DNA from 2 places in the Serratia ureilytica genome. Region 2 is predicted to be linked to the other one. Evidence: riboswitches for the same ligand, from Rfam matches in the RefSeq annotation. Region 2 holds a riboswitch; the other holds the start of a gene.
What was found. Region 2 has a riboswitch for thiamine pyrophosphate ahead of thiC (phosphomethylpyrimidine synthase ThiC). Riboswitches for the same ligand answer to the same signal wherever they lie in the genome.

Region 1 (4,210 bases), 2.1 Mb from region 2:
CGCCGTCAAAGTGCATACTGCTGCTCAGGTAGACGATACGCGTGGGGCGTTCGATCAGGGCCGTCAGCAGGTAGGGCGCTATGACGTTCACCGGCATCACCTGCGGCCCGGTGAACATGCCGGCGTTGTGGATCACCGCGTCCGGACGGCCGAGGCGATTGACCTGCTCGGCAAGCTGCCGAGTCTGCTGCACATCGGACAAATCGCCGATCGCCGCCTGTGCACCGCGATCCAGCAGATCGCGCACCGCGTCCAGACGGCCGGGTGCGCGCGCATGCAGAATCACCTGATGCCCTTCGTCCAACAGCGTTTGCGCGGCGGCGCGGCCCAGCCCGTCCACCGAACCGGTAATGAAAATGCGTGACATGCCATCCTCCGTTTAGCGCCAGCCGAGCGCCGGCGCGACATGGGTTAAAATCGATTCGATCACGTGGGCGTTGTAATCCACGCCCAGCTGGTTAGGCACGGTCAGCAGCAGCGTATCTGCTTCGGCGATGGCCTCGTCCTGCGCCAGCTGCTCGATCAACACGTCCGGCTCGGCGGCATAGCTGCGGCCGAAGATCGCCCGGGTCTGCGCGTCGATATATCCGAGCTGATCGCCCTCCTTGCCACCGCCGCCGAAGTAGTTGCGATCCCGCTGATCCACCAGCGCGAAGATGCTGCGGCTCACGGAAACCCGTGGCTCATGCGCGTGGCCGGCCTCTTGCCAGGCGGCGCGGTAGGCGCGGATCTGCTTGGCCTGCTGGATGTGGAAGGGTTCGCCGGTCTCGTCGTTCTTGAGCGTCGAGCTTTGCAGGTGCATGCCGAGCTTCGCCGCCCAGACGGCGGTGGCGTTCGAACCGGCGCCCCACCAGATGCGATCGCGCAGCCCGGCGGAAAACGGCTCTGGCCGCAGCAGCCCGGGCGGATTCGGGAACATCGGCTGCGGATTGGGTTCGGCGAACCCTTCGCCGCGCAGCGCTTCCAGGAACACTTCGGTATGGCGGCGGGCCATGTCCGCGTCGGTCTCGCCGTCGGCCGGGGCATAGCCAAAATAGCGCCAGCCGTCGATCACCTGTTCCGGCGAGCCACGGCTGATGCCGAGCTGCAGCCGCCCGCCGGCGATCAGATCCGCCGCGCCAGCGTCTTCCACCATGTACAGCGGATTTTCATAACGCATGTCGATCACGCCGGTGCCGATCTCGATGCGTTGGGTTTTGGCGCCAATGGCGGCCAACAGCGGGAACGGCGACCCCAGCTGGCGTGCGAAGTGGTGCACGCGAAAATAGGCGCCGTCCGCCCCCAGATCTTCGGCGGCGACCGCCAAATCGATGGACTGCAGCAGCGCATCCGCCGCGGAACGGGTACCGGACTGGGCGGAAGGCGTCCAGTGGCCAAACGAGAGAAAACCAATCTTTTTCATCGGGCATCGTCCTCAAAGGCAAAACATGGGCCTACAGTGACAAAAATCGCGCGCTTTGCGCCAGCAAAATCGCCCCCGATCGCACTAAACGAACCGATTGCCGCCGCGCCGCCCGGCGATTGTAATCAAAAAACAAATGTCGTATAACAGGCAGCTCCGAGGGGTGTCCTGTTACGGGCTGAGATGGCGCAAGCCGAACCCTTTGAACCTGATCTGGGTCATGCCAGCGAAGGGACGGTTAGGCAACCGCGCGATCACCCGTTGCCTGTTCATACCTCAGCGTGCCCGGATCTCCACTGACTCAAGGAGGTCCCATGTCCATCACCACCCTGTTCGAAAGCGGTCTTTACGGCCGGCTGCGCCAACAGGCCGGCAGCCACTGGCAAAATTACGTCGATCACCCGTTTCTGCAGCAGCTGGCCGCCGGCACCCTGCCTGAACGCGCTTTTCGCCGCTACCTGACGCAGGACTATCTGTTCCTGCTGCACTTCGCCCGCGCCTACGCGCTGCTGGTCAGCAAGCTGCGCACCCTGCCGGAGATGCGCGCCGCCACCGCCTCGCTCAACGGCATCGTCGCCGAACTGCCGCTGCACGTGGCCTACTGCGCCGAATGGGGGCTGAACGAAGCGCAGATCGCCGCCCAGCCGGAGGCGGCGGAAACCATGAACTACACTCGCTACGTGCTGGACATCGGCCATGCCGGCGACGCCCTCGATCTGCTGGCCGGCCTGCTGCCCTGCGTGGCCGGTTATGCCGAAATCGGCCTGCGGCTGCTGCACGATCCCGCCACCCAAATGGAGGGCAATCCTTACGCCTCCTGGATCCGCAACTACGGCGACGAGGGCTATCTGGCCGGCGTGCACGCCGCCATCGAACTGCTGGAAACCGTCGGCCACCAGCGCGGCGCACAAAGCCGCTTTACCGAGCTGGCGCAGATTTTCACCACCGCCACTCAGCTGGAAGCGGCATTTTGGCAAATGGGGCTGAACGCCTCATGACCTCCCCGCGCCTCCCGCCCGGCATCCAGGTGCGGGATCTCACTCTGCGCTTCGGTCAACAGACGATCTTTGAGCGGCTGAGCTTCGACATCGCCGGCGGCAGCTTCGTCTCCCTGCTCGGCGCCAGCGGCGCCGGCAAAACCAGCCTGCTGAAGATCATCGCCGGGCTGGCGCAGGCCAGCTCGGGCACGGTGAGCGGCAGCGACGGCCTGCCGATCGCCGGGCGCATCGCCTACATGGGGCAAAAAGACCTGCTCTATCCGTGGCTGAGCGTCGAAGACAATGTCGCCCTCGGCTCGCGGCTGCGCGGCGAAGCGCCGGATCGGGCGTGGACGGCGCACCTGCTCGAGCGCGTAGGCCTGGCCGCGCATAGCCGCAGCCTGCCCGCCGCGCTGTCCGGCGGCATGCGCCAGCGCGCCGCCATCGCCCGCACGCTCTACGAACGCCAGCCAATCGTGCTGATGGACGAACCCTTTTCCGCGCTGGACGCCATTACCCGCGCCGAGATCCAGAGCCTGGCCGCCGAGCTGCTGGCGCAAAACACCGTGCTGCTGATCACCCACGATCCGATGGAGGCTTGCCGCCTGAGCCACCGGCTGCTGGTGCTGTCGCCTTGGCCGCTGGGCCTCGACGATACCCACCGCATCAGCGGGCAACCGCCGCGCGCGCCGGATGACGCCGACCTGCTGAAAAGCCAGGCCGAGCTGCTGCTGCAAATGGTGAGGGCAGCGCAATGAATATCGCCAAAGAGCGCGGCTTCACCCGTCTGCGGCGTGGGTTGACGGTCTTCATCGGCCTGCTGCTGCTGTGGTGGCTGGCGGCGCAAAGCGGCATTCCGGCCTTTCTGCTGCCCACGCCGGGCGCGGTGGCGCAGGCGCTGTGGGACGGACGCGGCTATCTCGCCTGGCACACGCTGGTCACGGCTTCGGAGATCGTCAGCGGGCTGGTGCTGGGCGTGTTGCTCGGCGCGGCGCTGGCGCTGTGCATGATCTTCTCGCCGCGCCTGCAGCGCTGGCTGATGCCGCTGGTGCTCACCAGCCAGGCGATACCGGTGTTCGCCCTGGCCCCATTGCTGGTGCTGTGGTTCGGCTTCGGCATGAGCGCCAAAGTGGCGATGGCGGTGCTGGTGATCTTCTTCCCGGTGGTGTCGGCCTTTTTCGACGGGCTGCGCCGGGTCAACAACGACTATCTCGATCTGGCGCGCACGATGCGCGCTTCGCGTTGGGCGCAGCTGCGGCACGTGCGGCTGATGGCGGCGCTGCCGGCCTTCGGCTCCGGCCTGCGCATGGCCGCCGCCGTCGCGCCGATCGGCGCCATTATCGGCGAATGGGTCGGCTCGGCCGAAGGGCTGGGCTACGTGATGCTGAACGCCAACGCGCGCATGCAGACCGACGTCTGCTTCGCCGCGCTGTTTATTTTGGTGCTGATGACCGTGCTGCTGTGGGCTGCGGTGGATGCGCTGCTGCGGCGCCTGATCGCCTGGGCGCCGGAAAACGACTGATGATTGCAACCATAACCAGGGATAAAGGAACGACCATGATCAAACAAACCGTTTGCGGGCTGCTGCTCGGCGCCGCCATCACCGGCCAGGCCGGCGCGGCCGAAAAGCTGACGCTGGTGCTCGACTGGTACATCAACCCCGATCACGCGCCGATTATGGTGGCCGAGCAGATCGGCGCCTTCAAGGCCGAAGGGCTGGACGTTAAGATCGTGCCGCCGTCCGATCCGGCGCTGCCGCCGCGGCTGGTGGCCGCCAAACAGGCCGACCTCGCCATCACCTATCAGCCGCAGCTGCATTTCTTCGCCGATC
Region 2 (4,210 bases):
TAGGAGGGTTTCACCGCCAGCGCGCGCGCCAGCTCGGCATCGTCATGGGTGGAAACGCCGAGCCGCAGCCCGGCGCGGTGAATGGCCGCCAGATCGGTGGTATCGAGATCTTCCTGGCCCAGATGCACGCCGTAGGCGCCGTGCTTGATCGCCAGCCGCCAGTAATCGTTGATGAACAGCCGCGCCTGATAACGCCGGCCCAGCGCGATGGCGGCGGCGATATCCTCTTCGACCTGCTCGTCCGGCAGATCCTTGATGCGCAGCTGGATCGTGGTAACGCTGGCCTCCAGCAGACGAGCGATCCATTCCACGCTGTCGACGACCGGGTAAAGCCCCAGTTTGTGGGGCGTCGCCGGGAAGGGCGTCGTGATATCAGTCATTGCTCGTCTCCTCCTGCAGATTGCCGGCGCTGTGATACAGCTCGCTGCCGCGGGCGCGGAACTCGGCGGACATTTTTTCCATGCCGGTCAGCTGCACCTCGATCGGTTTGGCGGCCTCTTGGGCGGCGGCGTAGTCGCGCACCTCTTGTGAAATCTTCATCGAGCAGAATTTCGGTCCGCACATCGAGCAGAAGTGAGCGATCTTGCCGGACTCCTGCGGCAGGGTTTCGTCGTGATAGGCGCGCGCGGTGGCCGGATCGAGCGCCAGATTGAACTGATCTTCCCAGCGGAATTCGAAACGCGCCTTGGACATGGCGTTATCGCGGATCTGCGCGCCCGGATGGCCTTTGGCCAGATCGGCGGCGTGGGCGGCGATCTTGTAGGTGATCAGGCCCTGTTTGACGTCCTCTTTATTCGGCAGGCCGAGGTGCTCTTTCGGCGTGACGTAACACAGCATGGCGCAGCCGAACCAGCCAATCATCGCCGCGCCGATGCCGGAGGTGAAATGGTCATAGCCCGGGGCGATATCGGTGGTCAGCGGGCCAAGGGTGTAGAACGGCGCTTCGTGGCAATGTTCCAGCTCTTCGGTCATGTTGCGGCGGATCATCTGCATCGGCACGTGGCCCGGGCCTTCAATCATCACTTGTACGTCGTATTCCCAGGCGATTTTGGTCAGCTCGCCCAGCGTATGCAGCTCGGCGAACTGGGCCTCGTCGTTGGCGTCCTGAATCGAACCGGGGCGCAGGCCGTCGCCGAGCGACAGCGAAACGTCGTAGGCGGCGCAGATCTCGCAGATTTCACGGAAGTGCTGATAGAGGAAGTTTTCCTGATGGTGCGACAGACACCATTTGGCCATGATCGAGCCGCCGCGCGACACGATGCCGGTCAGGCGTTTGGCGGTCATCGGCACGTAGCGCAGCAGCACGCCGGCGTGGATGGTGAAGTAATCGACCCCTTGTTCAGCCTGTTCCAGCAGCGTATCGCGGAACATCTCCCAGGTGAGGTTTTCCGCCACGCCGTTGACCTTCTCCAGCGCCTGGTAGATAGGCACGGTGCCGATGGGCACCGGGCTGTTGCGCAGGATCCACTCGCGGGTTTCGTGAATGTAGCGGCCGGTGGAGAGATCCATCACGGTGTCTGCGCCCCAGCGGGTGGCCCACACCAGCTTCTCCACCTCTTCTTCGATCGACGACGTGACCGCCGAGTTGCCGATATTGGCGTTCACCTTCACCAGGAAATTGCGGCCGATGATCATCGGCTCCGCCTCCGGGTGATTGATGTTGGCGGGAATGATGGCGCGGCCGGCGGCCACTTCCTGGCGCACGAACTCCGGCGTGATGTTGTCCGGCAGGTTGGCGCCCCAGCCCTGGCCCGGATGCTGGTGGCACAGCACCTCGCCGCGAATGCGTTCGCGCCCCATGTTTTCACGGATGGCGATGAACTCCATCTCCGGGGTGACGATGCCGGCGCGGGCATAGTGCAGTTGGGTCACGCACTTGCCCGGCAACGCCTTGCGCGGCAGCGGCAGATGTTCGAAGCGCAGGTGATCCAGCCCCTCGTCCGCCAGACGCTGTTGGGTGAAGCCGGAACTGGCGCCGCTCAGGGTCGCGGTATCGCCGCGCGCGTCGATCCAGCCGGCGCGCAGCTTGGCCAGGCCGGCGTGCACATCGAGCTCGGCCTGCGGATCGCCGTATGGGCCTGCGGTGTCATATACCGGGATCGCCTCGTTCTGTTCATACTGCGGGCTATCTTTGCTGCCGCCGACCAGGGTCGGGCTGAGCTGAATTTCGCGCATCGGCACCTGGATATCGCGGCGCGAGCCCTGCAGGTAGATGCGGCGTGAGTTTGGGAAAGCCATGCCTTGCAGCGTGTCGATAAACTGCTGGGCGGCTTCGCGTTGCGCTTTACGGGCGCGCGGTGGATTAACGTTAGACATAGCAAGTTCCTACCAGTGTGTTGGGTTGGGAAAGTTGCTTGTCTGGAGCTCGGAGGGAGTAATGATGGTGGCCGATAAGGCTGGACGCCCGCAAAGGGAAGGCCGTGCCTGTGGCGATAGATTACTCTTGTTCCCTTCGCGGGTATTAGCCCGATCAGGTTCCGCGGATCCCGAATTAACGGTCTCAGCCTGGCTGATTCGATGAACAAATCAGGCGCTAGGCACTCCGACAAGATGCCCCCCAGTATAGGAGGGATAAGAAAAAAAACTATAAAATTTTAACGCGCCGGATCCAGCGCCTGGTCCGGCAGCGGTTGCTGCGCGGCCTCCGCTTCCAACAGGATCAGCTTATCTTCCAGCGCAAAGCGCGCCGCCAGCGTTTCGCCGATATCCGACAAGGCCTGATGGAATTCCAGACAGACCTCCTGATCGATATCCACTTCGGTATAGCGATCGTGGAACGCCATGATCTGTTCGGTATTGGCCCATAGCTTGGGGTAGATGTTCACCGCCAGCGACATTTTCGGACTGGCTGCGCCTTCCACTTGTTTGATAATTCTGTCATAGATATGAAAATGCCCTGCTGAGAGGTAATCCACCAGGTTATGGCAAAAGTTCTCCAGCGCTTTTTCATTCAGCGGCGTATGCTTTTCTTTATTCGGTTTGAGGCCTACCAGCGTGCAGTAGGCGACCAGCAACTGCTTGCGGGCCTGAAGCCATTGATCAACTAATTCATTACTACCGCCAACGCGCTGAGTCAGCCTTTCCAAACGGTTGAGCATGTTTGACTCCGTGTAAGTAACAAAAGTAACCGGTAAGTTATTAAAATGTAACAAAGCCGATTTGTAGAGTGCCAGTGAAGCTGAGGTTGTGCAACAACGATATGGAACTTGCATTAACGGGCAATGAAAACGGCTGGTGGATCGTCAGCCATGAAAGCAAACTTTGGTTACCGAACGGTGAATTGCCGTCAGGAACGGCCGCCGTCCTCGGGCTGCAGGGCCACATGGCGCGCATCATCGGTGAGTGGGAGGGCGCGCCGGTCTGGCTGGTGCGCCAGGCGATGCCGCGGGAGATGGGATCGGTGCGTCAGCTGTTGGATCAGGATCGCGGTCTGTTCCAGCTTGCCGGGCGCGGCGTGCAGCTGGCGGATTTCTACCGCTCCCATCGCTTTTGCGGCTACTGCGGCCATGAGATGCATCTCAGCCGCACCGAAAGCGCCTGCCTCTGCGGCCACTGCAAAGAACGGTACTACCCGCAGATTGCGCCCTGCGTGATCGTCGCCATTCGGCGCGACGATCAGATCCTGCTGGCGCAGCACGTGCGCCATCGCGGCGGTATCCACACGGTGCTGGCCGGTTTCGTCGAAGTGGGCGAAACGCTGGAGCAGGCGGTGGCGCGCGAAGTGATGGAAGAGAGCAATATCGAAATCAAGAACCTGCGCTACGTCACTTCACAACCCTGGCCGTTCCCACACTCGCTGATGATGGCCTTTATGGCCGATTACCATCAGGGCGACCTTCGTCACGATCCCAAGGAGCTGCTTAACGCCGGCTGGTATCGCTACGACCAACTGCCGCTGTTGCCGCCGCCCGGCACCGTGGCGCGCCGGTTGATTGAGGACACCGTGGCGCTGTGCCGGGAAGAATAATGTACAATGGCCGGCAGATTATTAAGGGAGCCCCATAAATGACTGAGTTGAAGAACGATCGCTACCTGTGCGCGCTGTTGCGCCAGCCGGTGGATGTGACCCCCGTATGGATGATGCGCCAGGCCGGTCGTTATTTGCCGGAGTACAAGGCGACCCGCGCCCAGGCCGGTGATTTCATGTCGCTGTGCAAGAACGCGGAGCTGGCCTGTGAGGTTACGCTGCAGCCGCTGCGCCGCTATGCGC

Region 1: it holds a riboswitch for thiamine pyrophosphate, as region 2 does, so the genes downstream of both, J0X03_RS08075 (TenA family protein) here and thiC (phosphomethylpyrimidine synthase ThiC) in region 2, are expected to answer to the same signal.

What each region holds. Positions count from the first base shown of each region.
Region 1 covers NZ_CP071320.1:1,740,857-1,745,066, reverse strand. The annotation lists gene J0X03_RS08085 (SDR family NAD(P)-dependent oxidoreductase) at 1-367, opposite strand, end outside; gene J0X03_RS08080 (LLM class flavin-dependent oxidoreductase) at 380-1,402, opposite strand; TPP riboswitch at 1,552-1,654, shown strand; gene J0X03_RS08075 (TenA family protein) at 1,717-2,400, shown strand; gene J0X03_RS08070 (ABC transporter ATP-binding protein) at 2,397-3,137, shown strand; gene J0X03_RS08065 (ABC transporter permease) at 3,134-3,901, shown strand; gene J0X03_RS08060 (ABC transporter substrate-binding protein) at 3,937-4,210, shown strand, end outside.
Region 2 covers NZ_CP071320.1:4,763,309-4,767,518, reverse strand. The annotation lists gene thiE (thiamine phosphate synthase) at 1-380, opposite strand, end outside; gene thiC (phosphomethylpyrimidine synthase ThiC) at 373-2,316, opposite strand; TPP riboswitch at 2,431-2,555, opposite strand; gene J0X03_RS22555 (Rsd/AlgQ family anti-sigma factor) at 2,595-3,098, opposite strand; gene nudC (NAD(+) diphosphatase) at 3,200-3,967, shown strand; gene hemE (uroporphyrinogen decarboxylase) at 4,006-4,210, shown strand, end outside.